3 regions of the Bradyrhizobium sp. 187 genome follow, and region 3 is predicted to be linked to each of the others. Evidence: predicted binding sites of a transcription regulator. Region 3 holds the regulator's gene; each other region holds the start of a gene.

Region 1 (10,461 bases), 1.5 Mb from region 3:
CGATCATGGCGGCGACCGATGAGGTCGATATCATGATCGAGGGCCTCGGCGGCCATGCCGCGCGGCCGCACAAATGTGTGGATTCCGTTCTGGTCGGTGCACAGGTGATCACGGCGCTGCAGTCGATCGTTGCGCGCAGCGTCGATCCGCTGGAATCGGCCGTGATTTCGATCTGCGAGTTCCACGCAGGCAATGCCCGTAACGTGATTCCACAAACCGCGACACTGAGGGGCACCATCCGCACGCTGTCGCCGGAGGTGCGCAAGCTGGTGGAGAAGCGCGTCCACGAGGTTGTGGCGGGCGTGGCGCAGATCACAGGCGCCAAGATCGATCTGCACTACAAGCGGAATTATCCCGTGGTGAACAATCACGCCGCGGAGACCGAGATCGCACGTCGCATCGCGGGGCAAGTTGCGGGCGAGGCCAATGTGCTCGAGATGTCGCCGCTGATGGGCGGCGAGGATTTCGCCTATATGCTGGAAGCGCGCCCCGGCGCCTTCATCTTCTGCGGCAACGGCGACAGCGCCGGCCTGCATCACCCCGCCTACAATTTCGACGACGACGCCATCGTTTACGGCACATCGTATTGGGTTAAGCTGGTCGAGGAATCGCTCGCGGCATCGTAAGGCCAAGCGCAAGATCAAGCCGAAAGCACAAACGAAAAAGGGCCCGCGCATCGCACGGGCCCTTTGTCTTCGAGTGACTGATCGGCTTCAGAAGATCCGCGAGAAGATCACGTACAGCGTGCCCGACAACAGGATAGCGACGGGCAAGGTCAGCACCCAGGCCATCACCATGTTCCTGATGGTGGCGACCTGGAGACCCGAACCGTTCGCGGCCATGGTGCCGGCGACGCCGGACGACAGCACGTGGGTGGTCGAGACCGGCAGGCCGAACGCGTCGGCGGCGCCGATCGTGGCGGCGGCGACGAGCTCGGCGGAGGCACCCTGCGCGTAGGTGAGATGGGTCTTGCCGATCTTCTCGCCGACGGTGACGACGATGCGCTTCCAGCCGATCATGGTGCCGAGACCGAGCGCGATCGCGACCGCGACCTTCACCCAGGTCGGGATGAACTTGGTCGCGCTGTCTAGCCCGCCTTTGTAGGCGTTCAAGGTCGCGACCTCTTCCTTGCTGAGGTCGTTTTCCTTGTCCTTCATCAGGAATCGGATCGCTTCCGAAGTCAGGTACATGTCGTTGCGGGTGTTGCCGACGACTTCCGCCGGCACCTTGTTCAGCGAACCGTATTTCGCGACCTGCTCGCCGACATCCTTCACCAGCACTGACAGCGAAGGGTAGGTGCCTTCGCTGATGTGATGCGAGGTGACGTACTGCGTCACCGCAGGACGGGGATCGCCGATGATCGCATGGCCGGCGCCCTTGGCCGCAACCACCTTGGAGGCGGCATCCGAGACCTTCGCGAACTGGGCGACCTGCGACTCCGGCAATGCGCGGTTGAGCGCATAGGCTGTGGGCACGGTGCCGATCAGGATCAGCATGATCAGGCCCATGCCCTTCTGGCCGTCGTTCGAACCATGGGCGAAGCTGACGCCGGTGCAGGTCAGGATCAGCAGGCCGCGAATCCACATCGGCGGGGCTTTGTGACCCTCAGGGGCGGCATAGAGCGCCGGGTTCTTGATGATCAGCTTGAGCAGCAGAAGCAGGCCGGCGGCGCAGATGAAGCCGACCAGTGGCGACAACAGAAGCGCATAGCCGATCTCCGTAGCCTTGCCCCAGTCCACGCCCGAGGTGCCGTCGCGGCCGCGCATCAGCGCGTTCGCAACGCCGACTCCGATGATCGAGCCGATCAGCGTGTGCGAGGAGGAGGCCGGCAGGCCGAAATACCAGGTGCCGAGGTTCCAAAGGATCGCGGCGATCAGCAGCGCGAACACCATCGCGAAACCGGCGCTGGAGCCGACCTGCAGGATCAGCTCGACCGGTAGCAGCGAGACGATGCCGAAGGCGACCGCGCCGGACGAGAGCAGCACGCCGAGAAAGTTGAAGAAACCCGACCACATCACCGCGACTTCGGCCGGCAGCGAATGGGTGTAGATCACGGTCGCTACCGCGTTGGCGGTGTCGTGGAAGCCGTTGACGAATTCGAAGCCGAGCGCGATCAGCAGCGCGACAAACAAGAGGATGTAGGGCAGATAGCTCGTGACCCGCGTGCCGGTCGCATCGACATCCGAATAGATGCTGTAGGCCACATAGAGCAGGCCCGCGGCGAGGATGCCGAAGAACAGGATCATCGTCAGCGGATTGAAGCCCTTGTCGAGATTTGGCCGCGAGGCCGGCTGGATCGGCGCGGGATCGGCTACCGCGCGGTCGAATGCAACATCGGTCATGTCTGGAGGCCCCTTAACTTTCTGTAGGGGCTATTGTCCGCGATGGATTTGAAGGCTGGATGACAGGCGAGGCATGAAAGGGGTTTTCCCGCCCGTATTCAGGCGGCGCGCGCGGCTTTCTTCTGCAACCCGGCGACGATCTTCAAATCTTCGACAAAGCGCCGATATTCCAGCACCTTGGCTTCCGGATCGGGCAGCCGCAGCAGATAGGACGGGTGCACCGTCACCAGCGCCTTGTGACCGTCGGGCAGGTCGATGAGCCGGCCGCGGTTCTTTCCGATCGGGGTGATCTTGCCGAACACGCTCTGCGCGGCGGTCGCGCCCATCGCGACGATGAGATCGGGCTGGATGACGGAGACCTCCCGCTCATACCACTGCCGGCAGGCCTTTATCTCCGGCGTATTCGGCTTCTGATGCAGGCGAATCTTGCCGCGCGGCACGAATTTGAAGTGTTTCACCGCGTTGGTGACATAGACCTTCTTGCGGTCGACGCCGGCCTCCTGCAGCGCCTTGTCGAGCATCTGGCCGGCTGGACCGACGAAGGGATGGCCGGCGAGGTCTTCCTTGTCGCCAGGTTGTTCGCCGACCAGCATGATATTGGCGGACTTCGGACCCTCGCCGAACACGGTCTGGGTGGCGTCCTTGTAGAGATGGCAGGCGCGGCAGTGGGCGGCCTCCTCGCGGAGCGCTTCGAGATCGTCGGCAGCGGTCTTGCGTTTCATCGGAGCCTCCGGCCGCTTTTGAGGCTTGTGCGGATCGGTTGGGGCATTGGCGATCATGGCGCCGGTCATGCGCTCGGCGTCCTCAATCAGGGGCTTAATGATCGAAGCCTCGGGCAGGTTCCTCCAATATTTCTTCGGCATCTCGGTCTGCATTGCCTTCACCTTCAGGCGGGCCGGATTGAAGATGCTGGCATAGTAGCGCCGCCAGGTTTCCTCCAGCCGGTCTTCGTTCGGCGCCTCGCTCTTGCCGACGCCTGACGTGAACGAGAGCGCGTGGCCATCCCAATGCGCGCACAAATCCGGCGTCAGGATCGACCAGGGCATATCGGCGAAGCGCTTGGCGAAGAACGGCGCGGCGAGCTCGACGATATGATGCTCCGGCTCGAACCAGGCGACGTAGTGTGCTTCGCGTTCCCTGCCGATCTCGCGGAAGCGCACGAAGGCATGCATCTTGTGCTCGTCGCGGTAGACCGCCTTTGCCATGGCCGTGACTTGCGCGACATCGAGATCGGTCGCGACCTCGATGAGGTCGTGATTGTCGTTCAGCCGAAACAGCAGGCGATAGAGGATCGCGAAACGCTCGGGATCGCGATGCAGGATCGCGGCCTTGGCGAGCTCGACGAATTTTGCTGGCACGTTGAAGGTGCTATCGCCACCGGCCGGCAGCGGAGACGGCGAGGGTGGCGCGAACAGCTCCGCTTCGCCGCCCTGCACGGTCCAGGTGACATCGACCGGTTTCATTTGGTGAAGCACGAGGCTACGCGCGGCTTTGCGCCAGCCGTCGAAATCGGTTTCGTTCTCGAGGGTGATGTACTGCATCAGAAGCCAAATCCCAGTTGTGTGGCCTTCGGCTTGAACCGTTCGATCAGCCGTGCCTCGTCGAGGCGGTGCGGCGCGGGCCGGTGATCGCTCAGCACGATGAACGGCAGCGCTTTGTTCCGGGGCACATGCAGCCGCGCGAGATCGGCGACGCGGATGGTGGTCGTGCGGCGCGCCGCGATGATGCGCTCGACCGCCTTGGTGCCGAAGCCCGGCACGCGCAACAATTCCTCGCGGCTGGCCCGGTTGACGTCGAGCGGGAAGCGGTCGCGGTGGCGCAGCGCCCAGGCGAGTTTTGGATCGATGTCGAGCGGCAGCATCGCACTGTCGTCGACGATCTCGCCGACGTCGAAGCCGTAGAACCGCATCAGCCAGTCGGCCTGGTAGAGTCGGTGCTCGCGCAGCAAGGGCGGCGCGCGCAGAGGCAGCGCGCGGCTGGCATCGGGGATCGGGCTGAACGCGGAATAATAGACGCGCCTCAGCCTGTATGAACTGTAGAGATTGGCGCTGGTGTGGAGGATAGTGTGGTCGGAGGCCGCGTCGGCGCCGACGATCATCTGCGTGCTTTGGCCGGCCGGTGCGAAGCGCTGCGGCTTGGCTTTCGTCTTCGCGCTACGGCTTTCCTCGGCCTCGTCCAGCTTCAGCCGCAGTCGGCCCATTGTGCGGCGGATCGCGCGCACGTCCTTCTCGGGCGCGAATTGCTGCAGGCTCGTCTCCTGCGGCATCTCGATGTTGATAGAGAGACGGTCGGCATATTTGCCGGCCTCGGAGATCAATGTATCGTCGGCCTCGGGGATTGTTTTGAGATGGATGTAGCCACGGAAGTGATGCTCCTCGCGCAGTTTGCGCGCGACGCTTACCACCTGCTCCATGGTGTAGTCGGGGTTGCGGATGATGCCGGAGGAGAGAAACAGTCCTTCGATGTAATTGCGCCGGTAGAAGTCGAGCGTCAGCTTGACGACTTCGTCGATGGTGAAGCGGGCGCGTGGCACGTTGGAAGAGGCCCGGTTGACGCAATAGAGGCAGTCGTAATTGCAGGCGTTGGTCAGCAGCACCTTGAGCAGCGAGATACAGCGACCGTCCGGCGCGTAGGAATGGCAAATGCCCATGCCGGGCGCGGTCGATCCCATGCCCTTGCCGTCGCTGGAATCCCGCCTCTCGGTGCCGCTGGAGGCGCAAGACGCGTCGTACTTGGCGGCGTCGGCCAGGATTTCCAGCTTGCGTTGCACGTCCATATTGGATCCCTTTGATTCAGCTCATGAATCCCAAGGCCCGCCAATTCGATTGACTCCTGGGGCGTCGTTAGCTTTATATTAGAACATATCATGAACAAATGAGCTAGCCGCTGGTTCTCTTTTTGAGAGCCACCGGCAATCACTCCTGAGGAGCGGCGTATATGAGCGGCGCACGAACAAGCGCGCTTGCAGCCTTGCGCGGCCAGATCGAGCGCATCGAGACGGCGGAGGTCGTGCATCATCGCGACCGTGTCGCGCTCGGCCATCGCGAGGCCGACAGCGCGCTAAAGGGCGGGCTCGCACGCGCGGCAATCCACGAGGTATTTTGCGAAGGACGTCAGGGCGCGGCCGCGACCGGCTTTGTCACCGGACTTGCGGGGCGCATGACGGCACGCAAACCGCTGCTGTGGGTGCGGCAGGATTTTTCAGAAATTGAAACCGGTGCGCTGTCGATGAGCGGGCTCACCGAGATCGGTCTCGATCCGCGCCGTATGGTGATGGTGCGCGCCGCCGACGTGGAGAGTGCGTTGCGCACGTCGGCCGATGCGCTCGCCTGCGACGCGCTGGGCGCCGTCGTGCTCGAGCTCTGGGGTGAGACCAGGCAGTTCGATCTTGTGGCGAGCCGCAAGCTGACGCTGGCTGCGCAGTCTTCCGGTGTCACCGGCTTGCTGCTGCGGATGGCCGCACAACCTTTGCCATCGACCGCGGAGACCAGATGGATGCTGCGCGCGGCGCATTCGCCGCCGGGCGCGATGTGGAGCGCCTGGGGCGCGCCGCGCTTCGATGCCGAGCTCTTGCGCAATCGTCATGGCCCGTGCGGCCGGTGGATCATGGAATGGAAATGTGATGAGTGCCAGTTCTCTGAATCGTCGACGTATCCTCAGCCTGTGGCTGCCGCGCCTGCCTATCGACCGGATCCAGCGGTTCTTCGGCAACGTCGGACTGCATAAAAACAATGAGCCCAGCATCGTCGTCGCCAAGGACAGCAACGCGCTGGTGATCCATGCGCTGGACGAGGCCGCCGAGCGCCTCGGGCTGCATATCGGCCAGCCCTTGGCCAATGCCCGGGCGATGTGTCCGGATCTAAAGGTGTTCGATGCCGATGCCGTGGCCGATGCCAAGACGATCGGCGACATCGCCGACTGGTGCGACCGCTTCACGCCGCTGGTGGCGCTCGATCCGCCGCACGGGCTGTTCCTCGACATCACCGGCTGCGCGCATCTGTTCGGCGGCGAGGCTACGCTGTTGCAAACCCTTGTCCGTGCCCTCGATCGCCAGGGCTTTGCCGTCAGCGCGGCGATCGCCGGCACCTCGGTCTGCGCGCGCACGCTGACGCGGCAGGCATCCGGTAGCATCGTTGCCAATGGCGGGGAGGCGGCGGCAATCAGCCGGTTTCCAGTGTCCGCGCTTGGTGCGGGTGAGGCCATCAGCACCGGCCTGCGCCGCGCCGGCCTGAAAACCATCGGCGATGTCGCCTCGCGCACGCCGAGCGAAATCACGGCGCGGTTCGGTGCGCGGTTCTCCACGCTGCTTGCGCACGCGCTGGGACAGGGCGATGCGCCGATCAATCCACGAAAGCCGCTGCCCGATTACATCGTAGAGAAACGCTTTGCCGAGCCGATCGCGACCGACACCATGATCGCGATGACGCTGTCGCGCCTCGCCGACACGCTGATCGCGTCGATGGAGAAGCAGGGCAAGGGCGCGCGACGGTTAGAAGCCACATTCTTCCGTACCGACGGCGCGGTGCGCGCCATCATGGTCGAAACCGGACGTCCCGTGACGCGGAGCGCGGTCGTCGACCGGCTGTTCCGCGAGCGTCTCGATGCACTCGCCGATCCCCTCGATCCCGGCTTCGGCTTCGACATGGTGCGGCTGTCGGCAAGCCGCACCGAGATCGTGGTGCAGGAGCAGCGCGATCTCGACGCCCATGTCCACGACAATGACGAGCTTGCCGCGCTGATCGACCGCATCGCCGCGCGCATCGGCGGAAAGCGCGTCGTCGTGCACCTGCCTGAGGATACCCATATCCCTGAATGTGCGGTGCTGGCGGCGCCTGCCCAGCATCATCTCGCCGTGGCCATGCAGGCCGAATGGCCCGCGCGCACCGAGGGTGAGCCGCCGCTGCGTCCGTTGCGGTTGTTCGACAAGCCTGAGCCGATCAATGTGCCGTTCGCGACCGTGCCCGACGGGCCGCCGCATCAATTCACCTGGCGCCGCGCGCAGCATGCGGTGGTGCGGGTGGAGGGCCCCGAGCGCATCGCCATGGAATGGTGGCGGCAGGACGGCAAGCAACTGACACGGGATTATTTTCGTATCGAGGATGCCGAAGGCCTACGCTTCTGGATCTTTCGCGACGGTCTTTACGAGGGGGAGTGCTTCGACGACGACGGCAAGCCCGCTCCTCCCGGTTGGTATGTGCACGGTCTCTTCGCATGAACACGCCCGCTTATGCCGAGATCGGCATCACCACGAATTTCTCCTTCCTGCGCGGCGGCTCGGATCCGCGCGACTATGTACACCAGGCCAGCATCCTGGGCATTCCCGCGATCGGCATTGCCGATCACAACACGCTCGCCGGTGTGGTGCGTGCCTACAAGGAGCTCGACAATGACAAGGTGCTGCACAAGCCGAAGCTTCTGATCGGCACCCGCATCGTCTTCATCGACGGCACGCCGGATATCCTGGTCTATCCGTGTGACCGCGCCGCCTATGGCCGGCTGTGCCAGCTTCTCACCCGGGGCAAGCGCGGCGACGACATCACGCGGATCGCGAAGGGCGAATGCCATCTCACCTTCGCCGATCTCCTTGCGTTTTCCGAAGGCCAGCTCCTGATCCTGACGCTGCCGCATCGCTTCGATGCGGCGCAAGCGCAGGACATCCTCGCCAAGCTGAAGGCAAGTCGCGCCGAGGGCGTGTGGCTGGCGGCGAGTCTGGTCTATCGCGGCGACGATCGCCGTCGCCTCGCGCAGCTCGATGATCTCGCCGCAAAAGCAAAAGTGCCGCTGCTTGCGAGCAACGAGGTGCTCTATCACCACCCCGCGCGCCGTCCCCTCCAGGACGTTCTGACCTGCATCCGGGAAAAGACCACGATCGAGGCGGTCGGCCGGAAGCTGGAAGCCAATGCCGAGCGATTTCTGAAGACGCCCAGGGAGATGGCGCGGCTGTTCCGCGATTTCCCCGAAGCTATCGCGGAGACCATGCGCTTTGCGGACAAGATCACCTTCTCGCTCGACCAGCTCAAATACCAGTATCCGGATGAGCCGGTGCCACCGGGGAAGACCGCGCAGGGGCATCTGGAGAATCTGACCTGGGCCGGTGTCGACAAATATTTCGGCGGCAAGATCGACGACAAGCTGCGCGCCACCCTGAAGAAAGAACTCGCGCTGATCGCCGATCTGAAATACGCGCATTACTTCCTCACCGTGCACGACATCGTGCATTACGCCCGCAGCCAGAACATTTTGTGCCAGGGGCGGGGATCGGCGGCGAATTCGGCGGTCTGCTACGTGCTCGGCATCACCTCGGTCGACCCGACCAAGGTCGATCTGCTGTTCGAGCGCTTCATCTCCAAGGAGCGGCTGGAGCCGCCCGACATCGACGTCGATTTCGAGCATTCGCGGCGCGAGGAGGTGATGCAATATGTCTATCGCCGTTACGGCCGCCATCGCGCTGCGATCATCGCCACCATCATTCATTATCGCCCGCGCAGCGCCATCCGCGACGTCGGCAAGGCGCTGGGCCTGACCGAGGACGTCACCGCGGCCCTTGCCGACACCGTCTGGGGAAGCTGGGGCAAGGGCCTCAACGACATGCAGGTCAGGCAGGCCGGCCTCGATCCGCAAAATTCAATGATCAACCTCGCAGTCGAGCTCGCGACCGAGCTGATCGAATTCCCCCGTCATCTGTCCCAGCATGTCGGCGGCTATGTGCTCACGCAGGACCGGCTCGACACCTATGTGCCGATCGGCAATGCCGCGATGGACGATCGCACCTTCATCGAATGGGACAAGGACGATGTCGACGCACTCAGCATGATGAAGGTCGACGTGCTCGCGCTGGGCATGCTGACCTGCATCCGCAAGTGCTTTGATCTGATCGAGCAGCACAAGGGCGAACGCTGGATGCTGGCGAGCGTCCCGCAGGATGATTCCAAAGTCTACGACATGCTGTGCGACGGGGAGTCGCTCGGCGTGTTCCAGGTCGAGAGCCGCGCCCAGATGAACATGTTGCCCCGGCTGAAGCCACGGACCTTCTACGATCTCGTCATCGAGGTCGCGATCGTGCGGCCTGGTCCGATCCAGGGCGACATGGTGCATCCTTATCTGCGGCGGCGGAACGGCTTGGAAAAAGTGAACTATCCATCGCCGTCACCGGAGCATGGCGACAAGGACGAGCTTTACAGAGTGCTGCACAAGACCCTCGGCGTGCCCTTGTTCCAGGAGCAGGCGATGCGGATCGCGATCGAGGCCGCGAAGTTCACGGCCGAGGAGGCCAACGGCCTGCGCCGTGCGATGGCAACGTTCCGCAATGTCGGCACCATCGGCAAGTTCGAAGACAAGATGATCGGCAACATGATCGCACGCGGTTATGCGCCTGATTTTGCCAGGAACTGTTTCGAACAGATCAAGGGTTTTGGCAGCTACGGTTTTCCGGAGAGCCATGCCGCAAGCTTCGCGCAGCTTGTCTATATCTCCTCATGGCTGAAGCATTATCACCCTGATGCATTCTGCTGCGGCCTCCTGAACTCGCAGCCGATGGGTTTTTACGCCCCGGCGCAGATCGTCAGCGACGCTCGCAAGAATGGCGTCGAGGTGCGCGATATCGATGTGTCCTACAGTTTTGCGCAGAACACGCTGGAAGAAGGAAGTAGCAAATATTGCGCCGTGCGCCTGGGCTTCCGCCAGATCGACGGTTTTCATTGGCTCGATGAGGATGAGGAAAGGCTGAAAAGAGGCGCGTCCCGGAATGACCGTGTGGAGAGAGCGCCCGACTGGGCCGACCGCATCGTCTCCGCGCGCAACCGCCGGCCCTTCACCTCGCTGGAAGATTTCGCCCGCGACACCGGACTGCCCAAGCGCGCGCTGATCCTGCTTGCCGATGCCGACGCGTTTCGCTCGCTCGGGCTCGATCGCCGCGAGGCGCTGTGGCAGGTGCGGCGCCTGCCCGACGATGTGCCGCTGCCGCTGTTCGAGGTGGCCACCGCACGCGAGCAGCCGGACGAGCACGCCAGGCCGTTGCCGGTGATGCCGCGCGCCGAACAGGTGGTCGCGGACTACCAGACCATTCGCCTTTCGCTCAAAGGCCATCCGATTGAATTTTTGCGGGAGATGTTTACGCGCG
Region 2 (10,461 bases), 3.0 Mb from region 3:
AAGCAGCTCCTGGACGAGGGCTATATCGTGCAGAAGACCGGCGACAATGATCGCCGCCAACGCCTGCTGTTTGCGACACCGAAGGGCGAGGCGCTGGTGCAGAAGCTCGCCGGCCTCCAGACCACGCGCATCACCAAGGCGCTTGCCGAGATGGCGCCGCAGGATGCCGAGACCGTCAAGCGCTTCCTGCGCGCGATGATCGACCGCGACGATCCGGACAAGGTGCTCGAGACGATCTTTGCCACCGTCAATCAGGACAAGGAGTGACCGTGCCGCTCGCTGCCACGCTCGCACGCCCGCCGGCACGTCCCGCAGACGATGCCCCGCATCTCCTGCTGGTCGATGACGACCGCCGCATCCGCGATCTGCTCTCGCGCTTCCTTGCCGGCGAAGGTTATCGCGTCTCGACCGCCGCGAGCGCTAGCGATGCCCGTTCCAAGCTTTTGGGCCTGCACTTCGACCTCTTGATCCTGGATGTCATGATGCCCGGCGAGACCGGCTTCGATCTCGCCCGTTTCATCCGGACCTCGTCCTCGGTGCCGATCGTGATGCTGACGGCGCGGCATGAAGCCGAAGCGCGCATCGAGGGCCTGCAGATCGGTGCCGACGATTACGTCGCAAAGCCGTTCGAGCCGCGCGAGCTTGCGCTGCGCATCAACAACATCCTCAAGCGCGCCGCGCCGCCGCCACAGGCCGCTGCGGTCGAGAAGATCGCGTTTGGCCCGTACATCTATCACCTCGACCGCGGCGAATTGCGCCAGGGCGAAGACGTCATTCACCTCACCGACCGCGAGCGCGAGATGCTGCGGATTTTGTCGGAGACACCGGGCGAGACCGTGCCGCGCAGCGCGCTGACCGGCAATGGCAGCGTCAACGAGCGCGCCGTCGACGTGCAGATCAACCGCCTGCGGCGCAAGATCGAGACCGATCCCGCCAATCCGCTGTTCCTCCAGGCCGTGCGCGGCATCGGCTACCGGCTGGTAGCCTCGCCATAAAGAGTGAACCGCCACCGATGAGCACGATCGATACCGGCCTGACGCTTTTGAAGAGCGCCGCCGGCCGCGTCTCCGCCGCCAATGGCTGGATGGGCAATGCGTTCAAGGGCTGGATGCCGACCGGCCTTTATGCGCGTGCGCTGCTGATCATGATCGTGCCGATGGTGATCCTGCAATCGGTGGTCGCCTTCGTGTTCATGGAGCGGCACTGGAACACGGTGACACGCCGCCTGTCGGCCGCGGTGGTGCAGGACATCGCCGCGCTGATCGACGTCTACAAGGGCTACCCGCAAGACAAGGATCGCGACCAGATCCGCCGCATCGCGCAGCAGCGCCTGGGCCTCGTCGTCGATTTCCTCCCGGCCGGCGACATGCCGCCGCCGGGACCAAAGCCGTTCTTCTCGCTGCTCGACCAGACGCTGTCGGTGCAGCTCGGCCGCCAGATCGGGCGCTCCTTCTGGATCGACACGGTCGGCCGCTCCAACCTCGTCGAGATCCGGATCCAGCTCGACGACGCCGTGATGCGCGTGTTCGCGCAGCGCAGCGCCGCCTATGCCTCGAACTCGGAGATCTTCCTGTTCTGGATGGTCGGCACGTCCTCGATCCTGCTGATCGTCGCGGTGCTATTCCTGCGCAACCAGATCAAGCCGATCCTGCGACTTGCCGACGCCGCCGAAAGTTTTGGCAAGGGCCGCGAGGCGCCGAATTTCCGCCCGCGTGGCGCGCGCGAGGTGCGGCGCGCGTCGGTCGCCTTCCTCGAAATGAAGTCGCGCATCGAGCGAACGATGGAGCAACGCACCGCGATGCTAGCCGGCGTCAGCCATGATCTGCGCACGATCCTGACGCGGTTCAAGCTCGAGCTGGCGTTGATCGGCGACAGCCCCGAAATGGAGGGCATGCGCAAGGACGTCGACGAGATGTCGATGATGCTCGAGGACTACCTCGCGTTTGCCCGCGGCGATTCCGGCGAGCAGTCGCAGCCGACCGACATGGCCCAGGCGCTCGAGGAGCTGCGCAGCGACGCCGAGCGCCACGGCCACACGGCGACCGTTGCGTTCAACGGGCTGCCCGTGGTCACGGTGAAGCCGGCCTCATTCAAGCGCTGCCTCGCCAACCTCGTCACCAACGCCGCCCGCTACGGCAAGAGCATCGCCATCACCGGCCAGCGCGATCACCGTTATTTGACCGTGACGGTGGACGATGACGGGCCGGGCATTCCCGCCCATCTGCGCGAAGAGGTGTTCAAGCCGTTCCTGCGGCTCGACAACGCCCGCAACCAGGACGAAGGCGGCACAGGTCTTGGCCTCGCGATCGCCCGCGACATCGCCCGCTCGCACGGCGGCGACATCACGCTTGGCGACAGTCCGATGGGCGGATTAAGGGCGAGCGTGCGGATACCGGTGTAGCTGCCTCTTCCCTTCTCCCCCTGTGGGAGAAGGTGGCGCGAAGCGCCGGATGAGGGGTCTCTCTCCGCGAATTCAAAGCGAAAAGAGTCACACGCGGAGACAAACCCCTCACCCGTCTCGCCGCTGCGCGGCGAGCCACCCTCTCCCACAAGGGGAGAGGGGAAGAGCCTTACTTCGGCAGCAGCGCCTTCAGCTTGTCCATGTCACGCACGTTCATCTTGAAGCCGCCGGGCATCACGATGTCGCCGGGCTTCTGGTCCGGCTTGCAGGCTCCCAGCCATTTCGCTTCGAGCTGCACGGTCGTGTCGCGGCCTGCCGCGCCGGCGGCGCCGCCTTGCGCGTGCGACGACGTCTTCACCGTATCGGCCGAATTGAAATCGCCGGTGATCTCAGCATGCGAAGTCGTGCTGATGCCGGCGACATTGCACTCGGAATCGCTGACATAGCCGGTCGCGGTCTTCTTGATGTCCTGCTTGGCGCAGATCTGCTTGGCCATCGGCGAGACGTTGTTGTTCATTTCCTTGTCGACGGTCTCGTCGGTGCAGTGCTGCATGGTCATCTCGGGCACCGGCGTGCCGGTCCGGACCATCTTCAATTCCCACAGCCCTGCCTTACGCACCGGCAGGTCGTCAGCGCGAGCGCTGCCTGCCGACAACACGAGGCAAAGGGCGGAGCCGAGCAAAGCGAGTTTGCGCGTCATGTGGGAAGTTCCCGGCTGAGAGGTAGCGGCGTGCGAAAGCGCCTCAGTAGAGCGTGCGGATCGGCTGGTCGGCGGCGCCATAGGGCACCCAGCGGCAGGAGAACGAGATGTAGCCGCCCTCATAGGCCTGCACCGCCAGGAATTTGGCGACTTTGCCATAGCGCGCGCAGTGATCGACCGCGACCTGCCGCGCATCGACCTGGGTTGCCATCGAATAGGCGATGATGCCGCCGGTGTCGTTGCCCTTGAACGGAGGCACCGGAAGCAGATCGGCATGCGCCGACTGGCTCGCCATCATACCCAAGGCAAGTAGGCCCGCGGCCGCAATGATTCGCATTCCCGTCACTCCGATTGGTTGGCGGCAGTTTACGGTGTCGGCGCGGCGGTGGAAAGAACGGATGGCCGGTCCAACGCAGCATTGCGGTCAACTCGTCGGCAAGTGTTGCCGCGCTGCACTTGACCTCCCCCGGCCTTCACGGCACCGTCCGACCCTTGCAGATCATGCTGTCTGGATCATCCATGCGCGCCTCGACCTTCCTGAAATCGCTCCGCTTTGCCGCCGTGCTCGGCCTCCTGTTCGGGGCGCTGTCGCTCGGCGAGGCCAGGGCCGCCAATCCGCTGGAGCTGAATTTCTGGCTGAGCGGGCCGCGCTATGACGGCAACGTCTCCGAGTGCGACAGGGCGCTGCCGACGATCGCGACCCAGTTCTGGGAGAAAGAAAGCGCGTTCTGGAATTCTTCGTTGAAGATCACCGGCTTCGCCGCAGTTCACGAGACCGCGTTCCGGCCTTGGGCATCCGACAACATCCCGCGCCGCTATTGCACCGGCGAGGCCATGCTCACGGACGGCAAGATGCGCAAGGTGCATTTCTCGATCGTGGAGGATGGCGGCTTCGCCGGCTACGGCCAAGGCGTCGAATGGTGCGTGGTCGGGCTCGACCGCAACTGGGCCTACAACCCGGCCTGCCGCGCCGCCAAACAGTAATTGAAACGTTCTGATCCGGACCGATCAGGCGGCCGAACGACGGTCACCCGCATTTTGTTCTTGAAATGTTCTTATCGCCTGCTAGGCTTGTCTGCACAGTCTAGTTGAGGGGCGTCGCCATGTTTCATTCCAGATTGCATTCGTTCTCCCGCCTGATGATCTCGCTGACGCTTGCGGCCGGGCTGGCTGCGCTGGCCGATGGCGCAAAGGCCCAGGACAAGCGGCAGAACACGCCCGGCGAATTCGATTTTTATGTGCTGTCACTGTCTTGGTCGCCCTCTTTCTGCGAGGAGGCGGCGGAGCGCGGCGGCCGCTCGCAGACCCAGTGCAGCGGACGGCCCTACGCTTTCGTGGTGCATGGTTTGTGGCCGCAATATGAGAGCGGATTTCCGGAATATTGCCAGCGGCCCTCGCCGCGGCTGAACCGCAGCATCGTCTCCTCCATGCTCGATCTGATGCCGGCGCCGGGGCTGATCTTCAATGAGTGGGACAAGCACGGCACCTGCTCGGGGCTCGCTGACCGCAGCTATTTCGAGACGATCCGCAAGGCGCGCGCCGCGATCAAGATTCCAGCCGAATATCTCGATCTATCGCAGGCCAAGACCGTGGCGCCGGCGGAGGTGGAGGAAGCCTTCATCAAGGCCAATCCGGGCCTCAGCAATGCCGCCGTCTCGATCACCTGCAACCGGACGCAGCTATCGGAAGTCCGCATCTGCCTCAGCAAGGACCTGCAATTCCGCGCCTGCGAGGAGATCGACCGCCGCGCCTGCCGCCGCGACCAGGTGACGATGCCGCCGATCCGGGGTGGCTAGCCCAGGCGTCGTGCCTCTTTGCTCGGGCCGTCACGTGGCGTAGTGCTCTTGCATGAATTACCGCCACGCCTTCCATGCCGGCAACTTCGCCGATGTCATCAAGCACATCGTGCTGACGCGCATCATCACCTATCTCCAGGACAAGCCGGGTGCGTTCCGCGTCATCGACACCCATGCCGGCGCTGGCCTCTACGATCTCGAAAGCGACGAAGCGCGCCGGGGCGGCGAGTGGCTGACGGGCATTGCGCGGCTGATGCAGGCGCGGTTGTCGAACGACGCCATGGCGCTGACCAAGCCCTATCTCGACATCGTCCGCGCCTTCAATCCGAAGGGCGAGCTCAAGGCCTATCCGGGCTCGCCGCTGATCGCACGCGGCCTGCTGAGGCCGCAGGACCGCCTCTTGCTCTGCGAGCTCGAGCCGAAGGCGCGCAAGGCGCTGATCGGCGTACTGCGCCGCGACGAACAGGCCCGCGTGGTCGACCTCGACGGCTGGATGGCGCTGCCGGCTTTCGTGCCGCCGAAGGAACGGCGTGGGCTCGTTCTGATCGACCCGCCCTTCGAGGCAAAGGACGAGTTCGAAAAGCTCGCAGAGGCCTTCTCGGCGGCTTTCGCGAAATGGCCGACCGGTATCTATGTAATCTGGTATCCCGCCAAGAGCCGACGCGCCACCGACACGCTGGTGCAATCAGTGGCGCGGCTCGCAGCCGCAGCAAAACCGCCGGGAAAATGCCTGCGCCTCGAATTCAGCGTGGCGCCGCAAGCCGACGGCGCAGCCCTCACCTCCAGCGGGCTCTTGATCGTCAATCCCCCTTACACGCTGCACGGCGAACTCAAGACGATCCTGCCGGAGCTGGAAATGCCGCTCGGCCAGGGTGGCGCTGCCAGATTCCGGTTAGAGGTGCCGAGACCGTAACACTCCGGCATTCTTGGGAAAAATATGCAGGAGCGGTAGTCAATCTGCAGAGAACCGTATTATGCTGTTGCAGTGACTGGCTTTACGTTCCGCTTCCGCGAATGGTTGCGGCGGAGTGAAGGCCTAAGAAAGATCCAGTCGGACCGAATGGTCTGCCGAAGGATGGCCAGCTCCCGGGCTTCGTAAGGCCCGGTCATGTCGTGACGCGCGTCTGCGTCACGACGGAGGAGCAATGAGGGGGAGTTTCCCGATGGCCATGACGGGAACGGTCAAGTTTTTCAACGGTGAGCGCGGCTACGGATTCATCAAACCGGACGACGGGGGCCGCGACGTCTTCGTACATATTACTGCTGTGGAGCGGGCCGGACTGAAGGACCTTGCCGAAGGACAGCGTATTACTTTCGAAGTCGAACCGGACAAGAAGGGCAAGGGGCCGAAGGCGGTCGATTTGGTCATCCTTCCCTAGCGAGCCAAGCGTCAAAAAAATCCCGGCCGCAAGCGGCCGGGAGGTTGGTCCGGTATTTTCTTCTTTAGCTATCAGAAGTGATAGTTCACGCCTGCGCGCACAACGCTGGCGCTATAGCCGTTTGACACGCCCGTAATCGCGAACTGACTCGTCGAGAGATCGATATAGAGATATTCGAGCTTGGCGCTCCAGTTCGGCGCGAACATAACTTCCGCGCCGGCACCGATGGTCCAGCCGGCGCTGGTGTGCGACTCGGTCCAGCCGAACGTCTGCGCGCGCAGCTCGCCGAAGGCGAGGCCCGCCGTGCCGTAGAACAGCACGTTGCTGAAGGCGTAGCCGGCGCGGCCGCGCAGGGTTCCGAACCACGGATTGGAGAACTTCCACGGCGCGAAGGTGTCGTCGGCACCGGCGGCCTGGATGTCGCCCTCGACGCCGAACACCCATGGGCCGTTCTGGAAATTGTAGCCGGCCTGAACGCCGCCGACGAAGCCCGACGGTTTTGCGGGATTGTTGTTCACCGAACCCCATTCATAGCCAAGATTGCCACCGAGATACGGACCGGCCCAGCTATAGGCGTTGAGCGGCTGATTGACCGTGTAGGGCGCTCGCTGCCGGTAATTGAGATCGGCGGCCTCTGCCGAAGCCGTCCAGCCGACTGCAGCCAATGCGGCTGCGCCCACAACGAGCCTCTTCATCACACACTCCAACGCAACTCCCGTCACCGCTGCGATGCCCGCGTCGCCGCGCGAGGCAAAACCGCATGGTTACGGAACCACCATTTTTCGCGTAAGATTTATCGAGAGTTTTAAGTTAAAGGCCTGTTAAGCCGGGTTACTGCGCTGTTAACAGGCTTAAGCAAGCGTTACCGGGAACTGCGCCGCCATCCTGTGCGTGCCGCTCGGCCGAAACTTCAAATCGACACCCGCAGCGCTTAAATTCGCACCATGGTTCACGATTCCCCCGACAATCCGGACGACGCACGCGTACGCAAACCCGTGCGCGGCAACGCACCCGACGTCCCTCCCCAGGAAACGGAAGCCGCGCCGCCGGACCTCGATCCCGCCACTGCGAATGGCGACGACGAGGACGATGCGCGGCTGCCGGACATCCTGGAAGAGAGCGGCACCGTCGGCGAAGAGCCGCTGGCGACCGGCCACGAGGCGATCGAACGCGCGGTGCGCCTCGCCCCCACCTCGCCCGGCGTCTACCGCATGCTCAATGCGAATGCCGACGTGCTCTATGTCGGCAAGGCCAAGAACGTCAAAAAGCGCCTGTCGAACTATGCGCGCCAGAGTGCGCCGCAGCCGGCGCGCATCCTGCGCATGATCGCCGCCACGGTGACCGTGGAAATCATCTCGACCCACACCGAGACCGAAGCCCTGCTGCTGGAGGCCAACCTCATCAAGCAGCTTCGGCCGCGCTTCAACGTGCAGCTGCGCGACGACAAGTCGTTTCCCTATATCCTGATCACGGGCGACCATTGGGCGCCGCAGATCCTGAAGCATCGCGGCGCGCAGACGCGGCCGGGTCGCTATTTCGGCCCGTTCGCCTCCGCCGGCGCCGTCAACCGCACCATCACCGCACTTCAGCGCGCGTTCCTGATCCGCTCCTGCACGGATTCCTTCTTCGAGAGTCGCTCGCGGCCCTGCCTGCTCTACCAGATCCGCCGTTGCGCCGGCCCCTGCACCCGCGAGATCGACTTCCCCGGCTACACGACCCTGGTGCGCGAGGCGAGCGACTTCCTGTCCGGCAGGAGCCATGCGGTGAAGCAGGAGCTTGCCGCGGAGATGGAGAAGGCCTCCGGCGAGCTCGAATTCGAGAGCGCCGCGCTCTACCGCGACCGCCTCGCTGCGCTGTCCGCGATCCAGTCGCAGCAGGGCATCAATCCGCGCACGGTGGAAGAAGCCGACGTGTTCGCCATCCACCAGGAGGGCGGCTTCTCCTGCGTCGAGGTGTTCTTCTTCCGCACCGGGCAGAACTGGGGCAACCGCGCCTATTTCCCGCGCGCGGAGAAGACCTATACGCCGGAAGAGGTGCTCGGCTCCTTCCTCGCCCAGTTCTATGACGACAAGCCGCCGCCGAGGAATATCCTGCTCTCGCACGAGATCGAGGAGAGCGAGCTGCTCGCCAACGCGCTGTCGATCAAGGCCGGCCGCAAGGTCGAAGTGTCCATGCCGAAGCGCGGCGAGAAGAAGGAGCTCGTCACCCACGCGCTCACCAACGCGCGCGAGGCCCTGGGCCGCAAGCTCGCGGACACCGCGACGCAGAGCCGCCTGTTGGACGCCATGGCCACGACCCTGAGCCTGACGCATGCGCCGAAGCGGATCGAGGTCTACGACAACAGCCACATCCAGGGCACCAACGCAGTCGGCGCCATGATCGTCGCCGGCCCGGACGGTTTTGTGAAAAACCAGTACCGCAAGTTCAACATCAAGTCGGAGGGCCTGACGCCCGGCGACGATTACGGGATGATGCGCGAGGTGCTCGAACGCCGTTTCAAGCGCTTGATCAATCCACCCGAGGACAATGCGGCCAAAGCCAAGGACGACGACTTCCCGCAATGGCCCGATCTCGTGATCATCGATGGCGGCCGCGGCCAGCTCAACGCGGTCCGGGACATCTTTGCAAATCTCGGCCTGACCCAGGTGGCGCTGATGTCGGTGGCCAAGGGGCCGGACCGGGATGCCGGCCGCGAGACCCTGTTCATGCCGGAGCGCGAGGCGATCAAGCTGGAGCCGCGCGACCCCGTGCTCTATTTCATCCAGCGGCTGCGGGACGAGGCGCACCGTTTCGTCATCGGCTCGCACCGCAAGCTGCGCAAGAAGGACATCCGCGAGGCCGGCTTGCAGGAGATTCCTGGCATCGGTCCGTCACGCAAACGTGCCTTGCTGCATCATTTCGGAACCCTGAAGGAGATCGAACGGGCCTCGATCACCGATCTCGGTAAGGTTCCGGGGGTGAGCGCCGAGAGCGCCCGCAGGATTTTCGAGTATTTCCATCCCCAGCCGGGGTGAAATAAAAGGGGGGCCGCGGTCATATGGTCGTCGCATCCCGCACCCCATTTGGGGAGCGGAACGGTTGACCTTCAGGCTGCAGCGGTATTGGTAGGACGGATGAACATCGCCACGACACGAGGGACGACCAGCCGCGCGATGTCCCTCCCGAACATCCTGACCTACGGCCGGATCGCCGCGATCCCGGTCGTGGTCGGGTGCATCTACGCACAGTCGATCATGGACGGCCCGCTGTGGCTGCGCTGGGTCGCCGTCGCCATTTTTATCGCGGCTGCGGTCACCGATTACCTCGACGGCTATTACGCACGGATCTGGAATCAGCAATCGGCGTTCGGCCGCATGCTCGATCCGATCGCCGATAAGCTTCTGGTCGCCTCGTGCCTGCTGATGCTGGCCGCCGACGGCATCATTCACGGCTGGTCGCTGTGGGCCGCCATCGTGATCCTGTGCCGCGAGATCCTGGTCTCGGGCCTGCGCGAATATCTTGCCGCGCTGCGTGTCAGCGTGCCCGTGACCAAGCTTGCGAAATGGAAGACGACGGTTCAGCTCATCGCCATCGGCTTCCTGCTGGCTGGTCCGGCCGGCGATGAGGTCGTGCCCATGGTCTCGATGATCGGGCTGGCGCTGCTCTGGGCCTCGGCGATCCTCACCATGTACACCGGCTACGACTATTTCGGCGCCGGCATCCATCACCTCATCAAGGAGGATGAGGGATGAAGGTGAAGTACTTCGCCTGGGTGCGCGAGCGCATCGGCAAGGCCGAGGAGACGATCGAGCCGCCTGCGACCGTGCGCACCGTGGAAGAGCTGATCGCCTGGCTGTCCGGCCAAGGCGAAGCCTACGCCTATGCGTTCGAGAAGCCGAAGGTGATCCGCACCGCGATCGACCATGCCCACGTCAAGTCGGACGCCGCGATCGCGGGCGCTCGCGAGATCGCGTTCTTCCCGCCGATGACCGGCGGCTAGGCCATGCCCGTCACCACCTGCCCCGTCACCATCCGTATCCAGCAAGACGATTTCGACATCGCACGCGAGATCGCGGTGCTGACCGGGAACCGCACCGACATCGGTGCGGTCGTGAGTTTTTCCGGCATCTGCCGCAGCGACGAAGACAGCGCGAAGATCGCCGCGCTCTCGCTGGAGCATTATCCCGGCATGGCCGAGGAAGAGAT
Region 3 (10,461 bases):
GCTGCTTGCTGCGCCGTTCGGGCTGGACAGCGTGTTCTGGTGGCTGATGGGGATTGGCATCGAGTGGATGGTCGCGGTCTCGCGCTGGGTCGCGGCCTTGCCGGGCGCGGTGGGCCGCATCCCGGCGTTCGGGATCGCGCCGCTGATCGCGGCGAGCCTGGGAATCATTGTGCTCGGCTTGTTGCGCACGCCGCTGCGCTGGTCCGGCGCCCTGGTGCTGCTGGCAGCGATCCTCTGGGGACTGTCGGCGCGGCAGCCCGACATCCTGATTGCCGGGGATGGCGCCAGCGTCGCGGTGCGGGGCAGGGACGGATATCTGCACCTGATCAGGACGAACAAGGACAGCTTTCTGCTCAAGGAATGGCTCGCTGCCGAGGCCGATCCGCGCGATGCGGGCAGAGCCTCGCTTGCCGATGGCGTGTCCTGCGACGAATCCGGCTGCGTGACGCCACTGGCCGACGGGAGGCTGGTCGCGCTGGCACTGCGCGTCGACGCTCTCGCGGACGATTGCAGTCGGGCCGCGCTGGTGGTGACGACTCGTCCCGCACCGCCTGATTGCGCGGCGATGGTGGTCGATCGGCAGCGGCTCGCCAGCCAGAGCGCGCTGGCGCTGACGCAGCGTGGTGACGGTTTTGTGGTTCAGGCAGTGAGGGCGAGAGGCACGAGCCGCCCCTGGTTGCCGGCCGGCGCCGGCGAGGGTGATTTCGACGGCAGCCTCGCGCCAAAGTCGACCGCGCCTCGCATCAAGGACGCAACGCCGGCGGACACCGACCTGCAAGCCGACGATTGATCTGATGGTGCGGAGCAACGCAGTGGTTCGGTGCGTCCGTTCGGATTAGCGGGGTGCAAACCACACCATCTCGCCGGCCACGGCCGGCGATGGCGATTTAATCCTGACCTCCGACTTCGTAGCCGGAGGGCGGCTCTGTCAGCCGATCGGCAGGTGCGTGACGGTCGGCTGCCTGTCGGCGGTGATCTGCGCCTTGTGCTCGCGCTCGGTGACCGACTGAGTCACCGGCAGTTGCAGCACCGTCGCGCGCTGGCCTTCGACGAGCTGCGTCACCAGCACGTATTTGCCGTCGGGGAATTCGATCGCATCATGATGGCGGTCGGGAACGTGCGGATCGATCTTGCCGAACTTGCCCACGCGGGAATTGATGGTGCGCGTCCAGATCCAGCGATTGTCGTAGCGGACGTCGTCGGCGAAGGCGAGCTCCGTCCCCGGCAGCAGGCAGACGGCAACAGACGGATCGGCTGCAGAGGCGAAGCCGCGCGTCGAGGTGCCGCGGAAGCTTGTCGTGACGATCGTCTCGCCGACTTCGGCGGGGCGCGACGCGACGGCATGTAGGCTGTAGTCACACATCGGGTGCTCCTCATGCTGGGATAGCAACCCGCGTCTCTTATCGAGGCGCAGGCCTCTATCAGAGTGGAAGCACGAACGCTCTGCTTGGTTGTGGGCAAATCTGCGGCTGGCTTCCGCAAGCCGCGATCACATTATCTTTCCCGAATTCAATAGGAACAAAGCTCGCCGCGATGCATTCGGGAGGCGCGTACGCGAACATTGCCAACTTGGCTGCAACGGCCGAACTTGACCGCTGGTCGCTGTTTCCTCGAACAACCGAGCCGCGAAGCGGTGCTGCTTGAAGCGGTGCTGCTTCGTCGGCGTGGCGAGGAGCCAGCGTTGGAGGAGGGGCCGGATAGTCTGTGCAGAACCAGAAAGGCTATCCAGCCGGAGCGGACGATGATCCGCTCCAATCTCTGACCGGCGATGTCGATCGGAAGCGCGCGAGGCGCCAAGCACCTCCGGCATGAAGTGCTTCCGATATGAAGTACTGCCGATAGAAAGACTCCCGGTATCAGTACTTCCGGTAAAGCCCGATCAGCTTGCCCTGAATCTTCACCCGGTTGGGCGGCAGGATGCGGACCTCATAGGCCGCGTTGGCGGGCTCGAGCGCGATCGAGGCGCCGCGACGGCGGAAGCGCTTCAGCGTCGCTTCCTCGTCGTCGATCAGCGCCACCACGATGTCGCCGGTATCGGCGCTCTCGTTGCGCTGGATCAGGGCCATGTCGCCGTCGAGAATGCCGGCTTCGACCATCGAGTCGCCGCGCACTTCCAGCGCGTAATGCTCGCCCGAGCCGAGCATGTCAGGCGGTACGCTGATAGTATGGCTGCGGGTCTGCAACGCCTCGATCGGCGTGCCGGCCGCGATGCGGCCCATCACCGGCACCGCGACGGGACGTTCGCCCTCGTCAGCGGGCAGGCTCGCGCTCGCACGCACCTTGCCGAGATTGCCCTCGATGACGCTCGGCGTGAAGCCGCGGCGGCTGCCAGCGGCTGCCTGGAGCTCCGGCAGCTTGATGACTTCAATCGCACGGGCGCGGTTGGGCAGGCGTCGGATGAAGCCACGCTCCTCGAGCGCCGTGATCAGGCGATGGATGCCCGACTTCGAGCGCAGATCGAGCGCATCCTTCATCTCGTCGAAGGAGGGCGGCACGCCGCTTTCCTTCAGACGTTCACTGATGAACCGCAGAAGCTCGTATTGTTTGCGCGTTAACATCTCGACCAAAGTCCCCCGGTTGATGTCGTCCGATTCCGAGACGCTGAATTCGGCCATAAGCCGCTGCATGCTCGAAACAAATCATGAACAGACACTATATGTTCGATACATGTTCCGCAACTGCTTAATTTACCGTGAACAGAGCAAAGTGCGCGGAACGCGCGTTGCGGGGGCGCTCAGACGGGGAGCCGCAACACTTCGCAAGCCGTGCCGGCTTCGGCCTTCGGCGCGAATGGTGCGCGGACGAGAAGTACCTGTGCTGCAGCGAGATTCGCAAGCAGCGAAGAGTCCTGATGATTGACGGGAACAACGACGCGTGTGCCATCGTCACGCTCCTCAAGATGCGCGCGCAGATAGTCCTCGCGCTGGTCGTTGGCGCCGACGTCGCGGCCGAGCACGGCGCGTTCACGGCGATGGTGAATCACTGAACGGCCCGACAGGGCGCGAATCAGCGGCACCATGAACAGGAAAGCGCACACGTAGGACGATACGGGATTGCCCGGCAGGCCGATCACACCCATTGCGCCGAGTCGCCCGTGCATCATCGGCTTGCCTGGCCGCATCGCGATCTTCCAGAACGCCATCGCGATGCCTTCGTCCCGCAGTGCCTGCTGGACCAGATCGTGGTCGCCGACCGATGCGCCGCCGGTCGTGATCAGGACGTCGGCGCCGCTCTCGCGGGCGCGGCGGATGCCGGCGGTGGTGGCCTCGAGCGTGTCGGCGGCAATACCGAGGTCGATGGTCTCGGCGCCCTCGCTGCGGGCGAGCGCGTGCAGGGCGTAGCCGTTGGAATAGACGATCTGGCCGTGGCCGGGCGTGGTGCCCGGCATCACCAGCTCGTCGCCGGTGGCGAGAATCGCGACCTTCGGACGCCTGACAACGGCAAGGTGCGGATGATTCATCCCGGCGGCGAGCGCGAGGTCTCGCTCGGTCAGACGGCTTCCCTTGCGCAGGAGCACGTCGCCCTCGCGGAAATCGACGCCGGCGGGGCGGATGTGCCGGCCGGCGATCGCGGCTTCCTTGATCGTGATGCGCTTGCCGGCGGCGACCGTGTCCTCCTGGATCACGACGGCGTCCGCGCCAAAGGGAACGACGCCGCCGGTGAAGATCCGCACGGCCTCGCCGGCTCCGACCGTCCCCTCGAACGGTCGGCCCGCTGCGACTTCGCCGATGACGGTGAGCTCCGAATCGATCGTCGCGGCATCGGCCGCGCGCACCGCGTAGCCGTCCATCGCCGACATCGCTTGCGGCGGCTGCGTGCGCCGCGCCACGACGTCACGCGCGAGCACGCGATGGTAGGCCTCGTCGAGGGAAATCATTTCTTCCGGCAGCGGCTCTGCACCCGCCAGCACCGCGGCAAGCGCGTCAGAAACCGGCATCAAGGCCACGGCGAAAACTCCTGCTCGGCACGTTCGGGCGAATGTTCCGCACGTCTTCTAGCCGAGCGCAGGCGCAGAGGCAAAAGCGGCTGAGCAGGCACAGTCATCCCGCCCCTTCACATTGTTCCGGAAGGCAGGATCAAGCGCGTCGCGGCATGATCCGAAGGAGGTCACAGATCGGCAGGAGAGTGGTCATGGAAGCGACGAAAATCATGGCAAGGCGAGAACGCGCCATGGCCTGAATCGATCAGCTCCCTGCCTGCCCGGGAGTTACGTCGGGCGCCTTGGATCCCTGATCCTTGTCCGGCAGCGGGTCGGCTTGGGATTTCAGGTCGGCGGCCTTGCTCACAAGCTTGGCGGAAAGGTCCGAATCTGAAGTTGTCCTCGCGAATTCAAGAAGAAGAGAGGCCTGCTTGGTGAGGTAGGTTTTGCCCAGCACGATGATGCATCCGTCCGTAGAAGTCCCAACGGACTCTAAGAGTCCGGAAGGCGGTATTCCGTTCCCGGAACTCTGTATAAAAATGCACAAAGTGATCCGGTTCCTCAATTTTTCAAAATTGGTCCGTCGGGCCGTGCCGTCGTGGGTTTCGCGACAACGGACGTCGTCAAATGCCCAATGCCTTCAATGCGTTCCCGACGTCACGCGGCGAGGTCACATGCACCGTCATCAAGCCGCGCGCGCGCGCTCCCTCGATGTTTTCGGCAAGATCGTCGAAGAACACGATGCGCCCGGCGGGCACGCCGATCGCCGCAACGACGTGGTCGAAGGCCTCCGCATCCGGTTTGCGCAGGCCGATGCTGGACGACAAATACAGCTCGCGGAAATGGCCGAGGAGGTCGGCATATTCCCTCGAGAAATGGTCCACGTGCGGCCGGTTGGTGTTGGAGAAAGCATAGAGCGGCATCTGTTTCGCTGCGCGCGGCAGCAGCTCGGCGATGTCAGGCATTTCGCCGGCGAAAATCGCGTTCCAGCCTTCCAGGAATTGCGCGTCCGAAATGCCGATTCCGAGCGAGGCTCGCAATGAGGCGAAATAGTCCTCATCGCTGATCTTCCCCATCTCGTGCAACCGATAGGCTTCGCTGTCCCGCACATAGCGCGCGACGATGGCTTCGGGCTTGCAGCCGGCATGTCCCGCCCAGCAGGCGATCGCCTTGGAGAAATCGATATCGAGCACGACGCGGCCGAGATCGAACAGGAGCGCATCCGCGCTGCCGGGAGAGAGCGATGTCACCTGCGTCCTTTCACTCAGTATCGATACGGCTCGTGGTCGAACAGCGGAAACGCGCTGAACACACTCGGCGCGTTGGTTGCGGTCGCCTGGTGCAGGCAGGATTTGTTGACCTCGGCGAACGAGGTCGCACCCAAGAGGCCGAGGCAGCGCAGCACTTCGTCCTCGAGCAGTTCCAGCATGCGCGCCACGCCGGCTTCGCCGGCCGCCGCCAGCGCCCAGCATTGCAGCCGGCCGATGCCGACGAGGTCGGCGCCCGCCGCGATCGCCTTGACGATGTCGGTGCCGCGACAGACACCGCCATCGACCATGATCTTGGCGCGGCCGTTCACGGCGTCGACGATCTCGGGCAGCACGTGCATGGCGCCGCGACCGTGATCGAGCTGACGGCCGCCATGGTTGGAGACGTAGATCCATTCGACGCCGTGATCGATCGCGATCAGCGCGTCCTCTGGCGTCGCGATGCCCTTGAGGATCAGCGGGATCTTGAACTTGTCCTTGATCATCTTCACCGTCCGCCACTCCAGACCCTTCTGGTAATCGCCCCCGGTGGCGCGCAAGCGGCTCTCGCGAACGTAGCGCTTGGCGATGTCACGTTCGCGGCGGCTGTAGTGGGCGGTGTCGACGGTCAGGCAGAAGGCGGCGTAGGCGTTCTTCTCGGCCCGGCTGACGACGTCGGCGACGAAGGCGTCATCGCCGCGCACATAGAGCTGGTAGAGCCGCAGCGCGTCGGACGCAGCTTCGGCGGTCTTTTCTAGGCCGGGCTCGGACACCGAACTGAGCATGTGCGCCGCACCGAAAGTGCCGCAGGCGCGTGCCACGCTCGCCGCACCATCCGGATCGAAGATCTCGAGCGCGCCGACCGGGGCGAGGACCACGGGCAGGCGCATCTTGCGGCCGAACTGTTCGACCGAACCTGTAACCTTGCGAACATCGCGCAGCACGCGCGGGCGGAAAGCGATCTCGTCCAGCGCCATGCGGTTGCGACGCATCGTGGTCTCGGTCTCGGCCGCGCCGACGATATAGTCCCATGCATTCTGGTTGAGGTTGGCGCGGGCTTTCCGGATGAATTCATGCAGATTCTGGAACGGCTCGGTGCTGGCGCCGAGCTCGACGTTCCTTTCCGGTTGGATGCGGGGTGCTTCGTTCATTGTTATCCTCCCGAGAATTTGAAGCCTTCCCTGATCGCCTAACCCGTCCGGGGCGCCAAAACCATCCTAAAATGGCATGGCTGCGAGGCGCGGGCCGGCCGGCCGACCCCCGCGGCGCACGAACCGGTCCTGCAACGTTGCCGAAAGTTTAGGTCCGGACCAACCGATTTTTACGGTGTACCCGCCGGCGTGGCATCCCGGCCTTGAAGAAACCAGAATGGTATTGTGAGAAGCAGGCTGGATCGCCATTTGCATGGCGGCTCCCAGCCCCACCGAACCGCGAAGCAAAAAGGCCAGCCTATCCATGCGGAAAACCCTGCTGTTTCCACTGGGCGCGCTCACCGGAGCGTGTCTGACCCTTTTGGTAGCCAGTCCGCACGGCGGCGTATGGGCGGCACGGGCGGCAGCGAGCGCGGATGACGCCTATTCCAAGCTCAATCTGTTCGGCGAAGTGTTCGAGCGGGTGAAGGCGAGCTATGTCGAGAAGCCTGACAATGCCAAGCTGATCGAAGGCGCGATCACCGGCATGGTGACCTCGCTCGATCCGCACTCGCGCTACATGAACGACAAGGCCTGGACCGAGATGCAGGAGACCACCTCCGGCGAGTTCGGCGGGCTCGGCATCGAGGTCACGATGGAGGAGGGGCTGGTCAAGGTCGTCTCGCCGATCGACGACACGCCGGCATCCAAGGCCGGCATCATGTCGGGCGACCTCATCAGCAAGATCGACGGCGATGCCGTGCAGGGCATGACGCTCGAGCAGGCCGTCAACAAGATGAAGGGGCCGGTCGAGACCCAGACCAAGCTCACGATCGTGCGCAAGGGCGCCGACGCCCCGCTCGACGTCGCGATCAAGCGCGAGATCATCCATGTGCGTCCCGTGCGCTTCCACGTCGAGAACGGGGATATCGGCTATATCCGCGTCACCTCGTTCAACGAGCAGACCACCGATGGCCTGAAGAAGGCGATCGCATCGATCACCAAGGAGGTTCCGCCGGAGAAGCTGGTAGGCTACGTGATGGACCTGCGCAACAATCCGGGCGGATTGCTCGACCAGGCCGTGTCGGTGTCGAGCGCGTTCCTGCAGCGTGGCGAGGTCGTCTCGACCCGCGGCCGCAATCCGGAAGAGACCCAGCGCTTTACCGCCCATGGTGGCGACCTCACCAAGGGCAAGCCGCTGGTGGTTCTCGTCAACGGCGGCTCCGCCTCAGCCTCGGAAATCGTGGCCGGCGCGCTGCATGACCACAAGCGCGCGACGCTGATCGGCACGCGCTCGTTCGGCAAGGGCTCGGTGCAGACCATCATTCCGCTCGGCACCGGCAACGGCGCGCTGGCGCTGACCACGGCGCGCTACTACACGCCCTCGGGCCGCTCGATCCAGGCCCAGGGCATCGCGCCCGACATCGAGATCCTCCAAGACGTGCCGCCCGAGCTGAAGGGCCGGATGGACACCATGGCGGAGTCCCAGATGCGCGGTCATCTCCAGGCAGCCGACGGCACCGAGCAGACCGGGTCGCAGTCCTATGTCCCACCGGAAGCGAAAGACGACAAGGCCCTGCATACGGCCTACGACTTCCTGCACGGCCAAACCGCGAATGCGGTCGCCGCCAAGCCGGCGTCGAAGGCTGCGGTGCCGAACTAGGCGCTCGCGACGGTAAGGTGTTGATCGCCCGGGAGCGGATAGCCGTTCCCGGGCGAACTTGTTTCGGGACGCTGTGTCAGCTCGGGTTCATGGCCGCGAAGGTGGCCTCGTAGCAGCCATCGCGCTCGGCCCAGCGGCGGGCGCGGTCGCGCTCGACCAGACCTCGCCGCTGGACCCGCAACTCCAGCGATTGCATGACCTCCGCGACACCCTGCGTCGTGTGTATCGAGGAGAGCTTCTGGGAATGCCGCTGCGCCGACCACGAGGTCCGAACTAGCTTGCCTCGCGGCGCCGGCCTTCCTCGCCATTACGCCGGGCGAGACGGCTGCGATGAGCTGCGAACAGCTCCAGCACCTTGTCGGCGGGCTTTGCGGCGCTGAACAGATAACCCTGCATCTCGGAGCAGCCGAGCGCGCGCAGCAACCGCTGCTGCTCCTCGGTCTCGACGCCCTCGGCCGTGGTGGTCATGCGGCGGGCGGCCGCGAGATTGACGAGCGCCTGCACGATGCTGGCGGAGCCGTCGGGGCCGGCGATGTCGTTGACGAAGCAGCGGTCGATCTTGATCTTGTCGAACGGGAAGCGGTGCAGATAGCTTAGCGAGGAGTAGCCGGTGCCGAAATCGTCCAGCGCGATGCGGACGCCGATGGCGCGGAGTTGATGCAGGATCGCAAGCGCCGTGTCGTCGTCGCGGATCAGCACCGCCTCGGTGATTTCGAGCTCGAGCCGGCTCGCCGACAAATTGGAGGCGGCAAGCGCCGCCATGATCTTCAGCGCCAGCGTGCCGCTCTTGAATTGCACCGGCGAGACGTTGACGGCGAGGCGGATGTCGTCGGGCCAGTTCGCCGCGTCCCGGCAGGCGGTCGCCAGCACCCATTCGCCGATCTCGTTGATCAGGCCGGTGTCCTCGGCGATCGGAATGAACTCGGCCGGCGAGACCATGCCGCGCTCGGGATGGCGCCAGCGCACCAGCGCCTCGCAGCCGGTGATGCGGTCGTCCTTCAGGCTGAGGCAGGGCTGGTAATACACCTCGAGGCCGCCTTCGCGTCCGCCTTGGGCGATGGCGTGGCGCAGGGCGATCTCGAGCTGCCGCCGCTCGTGGATCTTGGCGTCCATCTCCGGCTCGAAAAAACGGTAGGTGCGGCGCCCGGCGGCTTTGGCGGCGTACATCGCCATATCCGCGTTCTTCAGGATCTGGTCCAGCGCCGTTCCATGTTGCGGCGCCAGCGCGATGCCGATGCTGGCGTCGGTGGCAAGATGATGTCCCATGCAGTCGAACGGCGCGCGGATGGCCTCAAACACCCGCGCGACGAGTTCGTTGACCTGATCCAGCGATGTCACCGCGCTCTGGACGATGGCAAATTCGTCGCCGCCGAGGCGCGCCACGAAGTCCGTCGGCCCCGCACAGCGGTGGAGGCTCTGCGCGACCGACTTCAGGAGCTCGTCGCCGACGAGATGCCCGAGCGCGTCGTTGACGCCCTTGAACTCGTCGATGTCGATGTAGTGCACCGCGAGTTGTTCGCCGCCGGCGACGAGATCGAGTTCCTGACGCAGATGCTCGTGGAACATGGTGCGGTTGGGCAGGTCGGTCAGTGCGTCGTAATGAGCGAGATGGGTGATGCGCTCCTCGATACGCCGGCGCTCCGTGATGTCCTCATGCGTCGCCACCCAGCCGCCATCCGTGAGCGGTTCGTTCACGATCTGGATCGAGCGACCGTCGGAGGTCTCGACCACCATGGAATTGCGCACGTGGACGTCGCGCAGGACCCGTGCGACATACTGGTCCGCATCGCCGGTGAACGAGCCGGTGGCTTTGCGGTGTGCAATGATGTCGTGAAAGCTGCAGCCGGGTCTCACGATTTCGGCCGACAGCCCGTACATCTCGATGTAGCGCTGATTGCAGATCACGAGCTGCTGCGAGGCGTCGAACAGCAGCAGGCCCTGGGTCATGTTGTTGACGGCGCGGTCGAGACGCTGCTTTTCCAGCGTCAGCCGTTCCCGCGAAAGACGATGCTGCTCCAGGAGCTTGCGAACGATCGCGATCAACACGCCCGCGATGGCGAGCGCGGAAGAGGCCGCGACCGAGATCAGGATGCCGATCTGCTCGCGCCAGTCCGTCAGGGCCGTCGCGCGCGTCGTGGTGGCCATCATCAGGATCGGGAAGTGAGGCAGGGCATGTGAGGAAATCAGCCGGTCCTCGCCGTCAACGGGGCTCATGAAGCGGCCGGTAAAATGGTCGAGCCCGAAAACCCTTTGATGCGCGAACGGACCGTTCTTGAAATTCCGTCCCATCAATTCACTGGAATGGGGATAACGGGCGAGCATCGTGCCGTCCCGGTGCAGCATCGAGATCGTCGTGCTTTCGCCGAGCACGGCTGACTCGAAGAATTTTTCGAAGTTTGCCGGCTCGATGCCGCGTCCGACCACACCCATGAATTCGCCGTTCGGTCCGACGACCTTGCGCACGATCAGGATGGTCCATGCGCCGGAGATGCGACTGTAGAG

The links. The regulator LexA, encoded in region 3, represses DNA repair genes until DNA is damaged. The targets are predictions, from matches to a motif close to TGTTCNNNNTGTGTTCNG.
Region 1: the regulator LexA is predicted to act here: its motif matches at 5,198-5,215, upstream of IVB19_RS11795 (putative DNA modification/repair radical SAM protein).
Region 2: the regulator LexA is predicted to act here: its motif matches at 4,141-4,158, upstream of IVB19_RS05130 (ribonuclease T2 family protein).

The regions. Positions count from the first base shown of each region.
Region 1 is NZ_CP064693.1:2,502,492-2,512,952, forward strand. It holds gene IVB19_RS11780 (M20 aminoacylase family protein) at 1-626, shown strand, start outside; gene IVB19_RS11785 (inorganic phosphate transporter) at 714-2,342, opposite strand; gene IVB19_RS11790 (UdgX family uracil-DNA binding protein) at 2,441-3,883, opposite strand; gene IVB19_RS11795 (putative DNA modification/repair radical SAM protein) at 3,883-5,118, opposite strand; gene IVB19_RS11800 (ImuA family protein) at 5,280-6,068, shown strand; gene IVB19_RS11805 (Y-family DNA polymerase) at 5,965-7,557, shown strand; gene IVB19_RS11810 (error-prone DNA polymerase) at 7,554-10,461, shown strand, end outside.
Region 2 is NZ_CP064693.1:1,050,668-1,061,128, reverse strand. It holds gene IVB19_RS05160 (MarR family winged helix-turn-helix transcriptional regulator) at 1-267, shown strand, start outside; gene IVB19_RS05155 (response regulator) at 264-995, shown strand; gene IVB19_RS05150 (ATP-binding protein) at 1,013-2,401, shown strand; gene IVB19_RS05145 (DUF3617 domain-containing protein) at 2,571-3,101, opposite strand; gene IVB19_RS05140 (hypothetical protein) at 3,145-3,438, opposite strand; gene IVB19_RS05135 (hypothetical protein) at 3,621-4,085, shown strand; gene IVB19_RS05130 (ribonuclease T2 family protein) at 4,205-4,897, shown strand; gene IVB19_RS05125 (23S rRNA (adenine(2030)-N(6))-methyltransferase RlmJ) at 4,950-5,810, shown strand; gene IVB19_RS05120 (cold-shock protein) at 6,061-6,276, shown strand; gene IVB19_RS05115 (outer membrane protein) at 6,348-6,971, opposite strand; gene uvrC (excinuclease ABC subunit UvrC) at 7,221-9,290, shown strand; gene pgsA (CDP-diacylglycerol--glycerol-3-phosphate 3-phosphatidyltransferase) at 9,390-10,007, shown strand; gene moaD (molybdopterin converting factor subunit 1) at 10,004-10,255, shown strand; gene IVB19_RS05095 (molybdenum cofactor biosynthesis protein MoaE) at 10,259-10,461, shown strand, end outside.
Region 3 is NZ_CP064693.1:4,038,919-4,049,379, reverse strand. It holds partial or broken gene IVB19_RS19360 (ComEC/Rec2 family competence protein) at 1-790, shown strand, start outside; gene IVB19_RS19355 (hypothetical protein) at 929-1,363, opposite strand; gene lexA (transcriptional repressor LexA) at 1,857-2,558, opposite strand; gene IVB19_RS19345 (molybdopterin molybdotransferase MoeA) at 2,735-3,946, opposite strand; gene IVB19_RS19340 (hypothetical protein) at 4,185-4,376, opposite strand; gene IVB19_RS19335 (HAD family hydrolase) at 4,543-5,169, opposite strand; gene IVB19_RS19330 (alpha-hydroxy acid oxidase) at 5,184-6,317, opposite strand; gene IVB19_RS19325 (S41 family peptidase) at 6,622-7,959, shown strand; gene IVB19_RS19320 (bifunctional diguanylate cyclase/phosphodiesterase) at 8,233-10,461, opposite strand, start outside.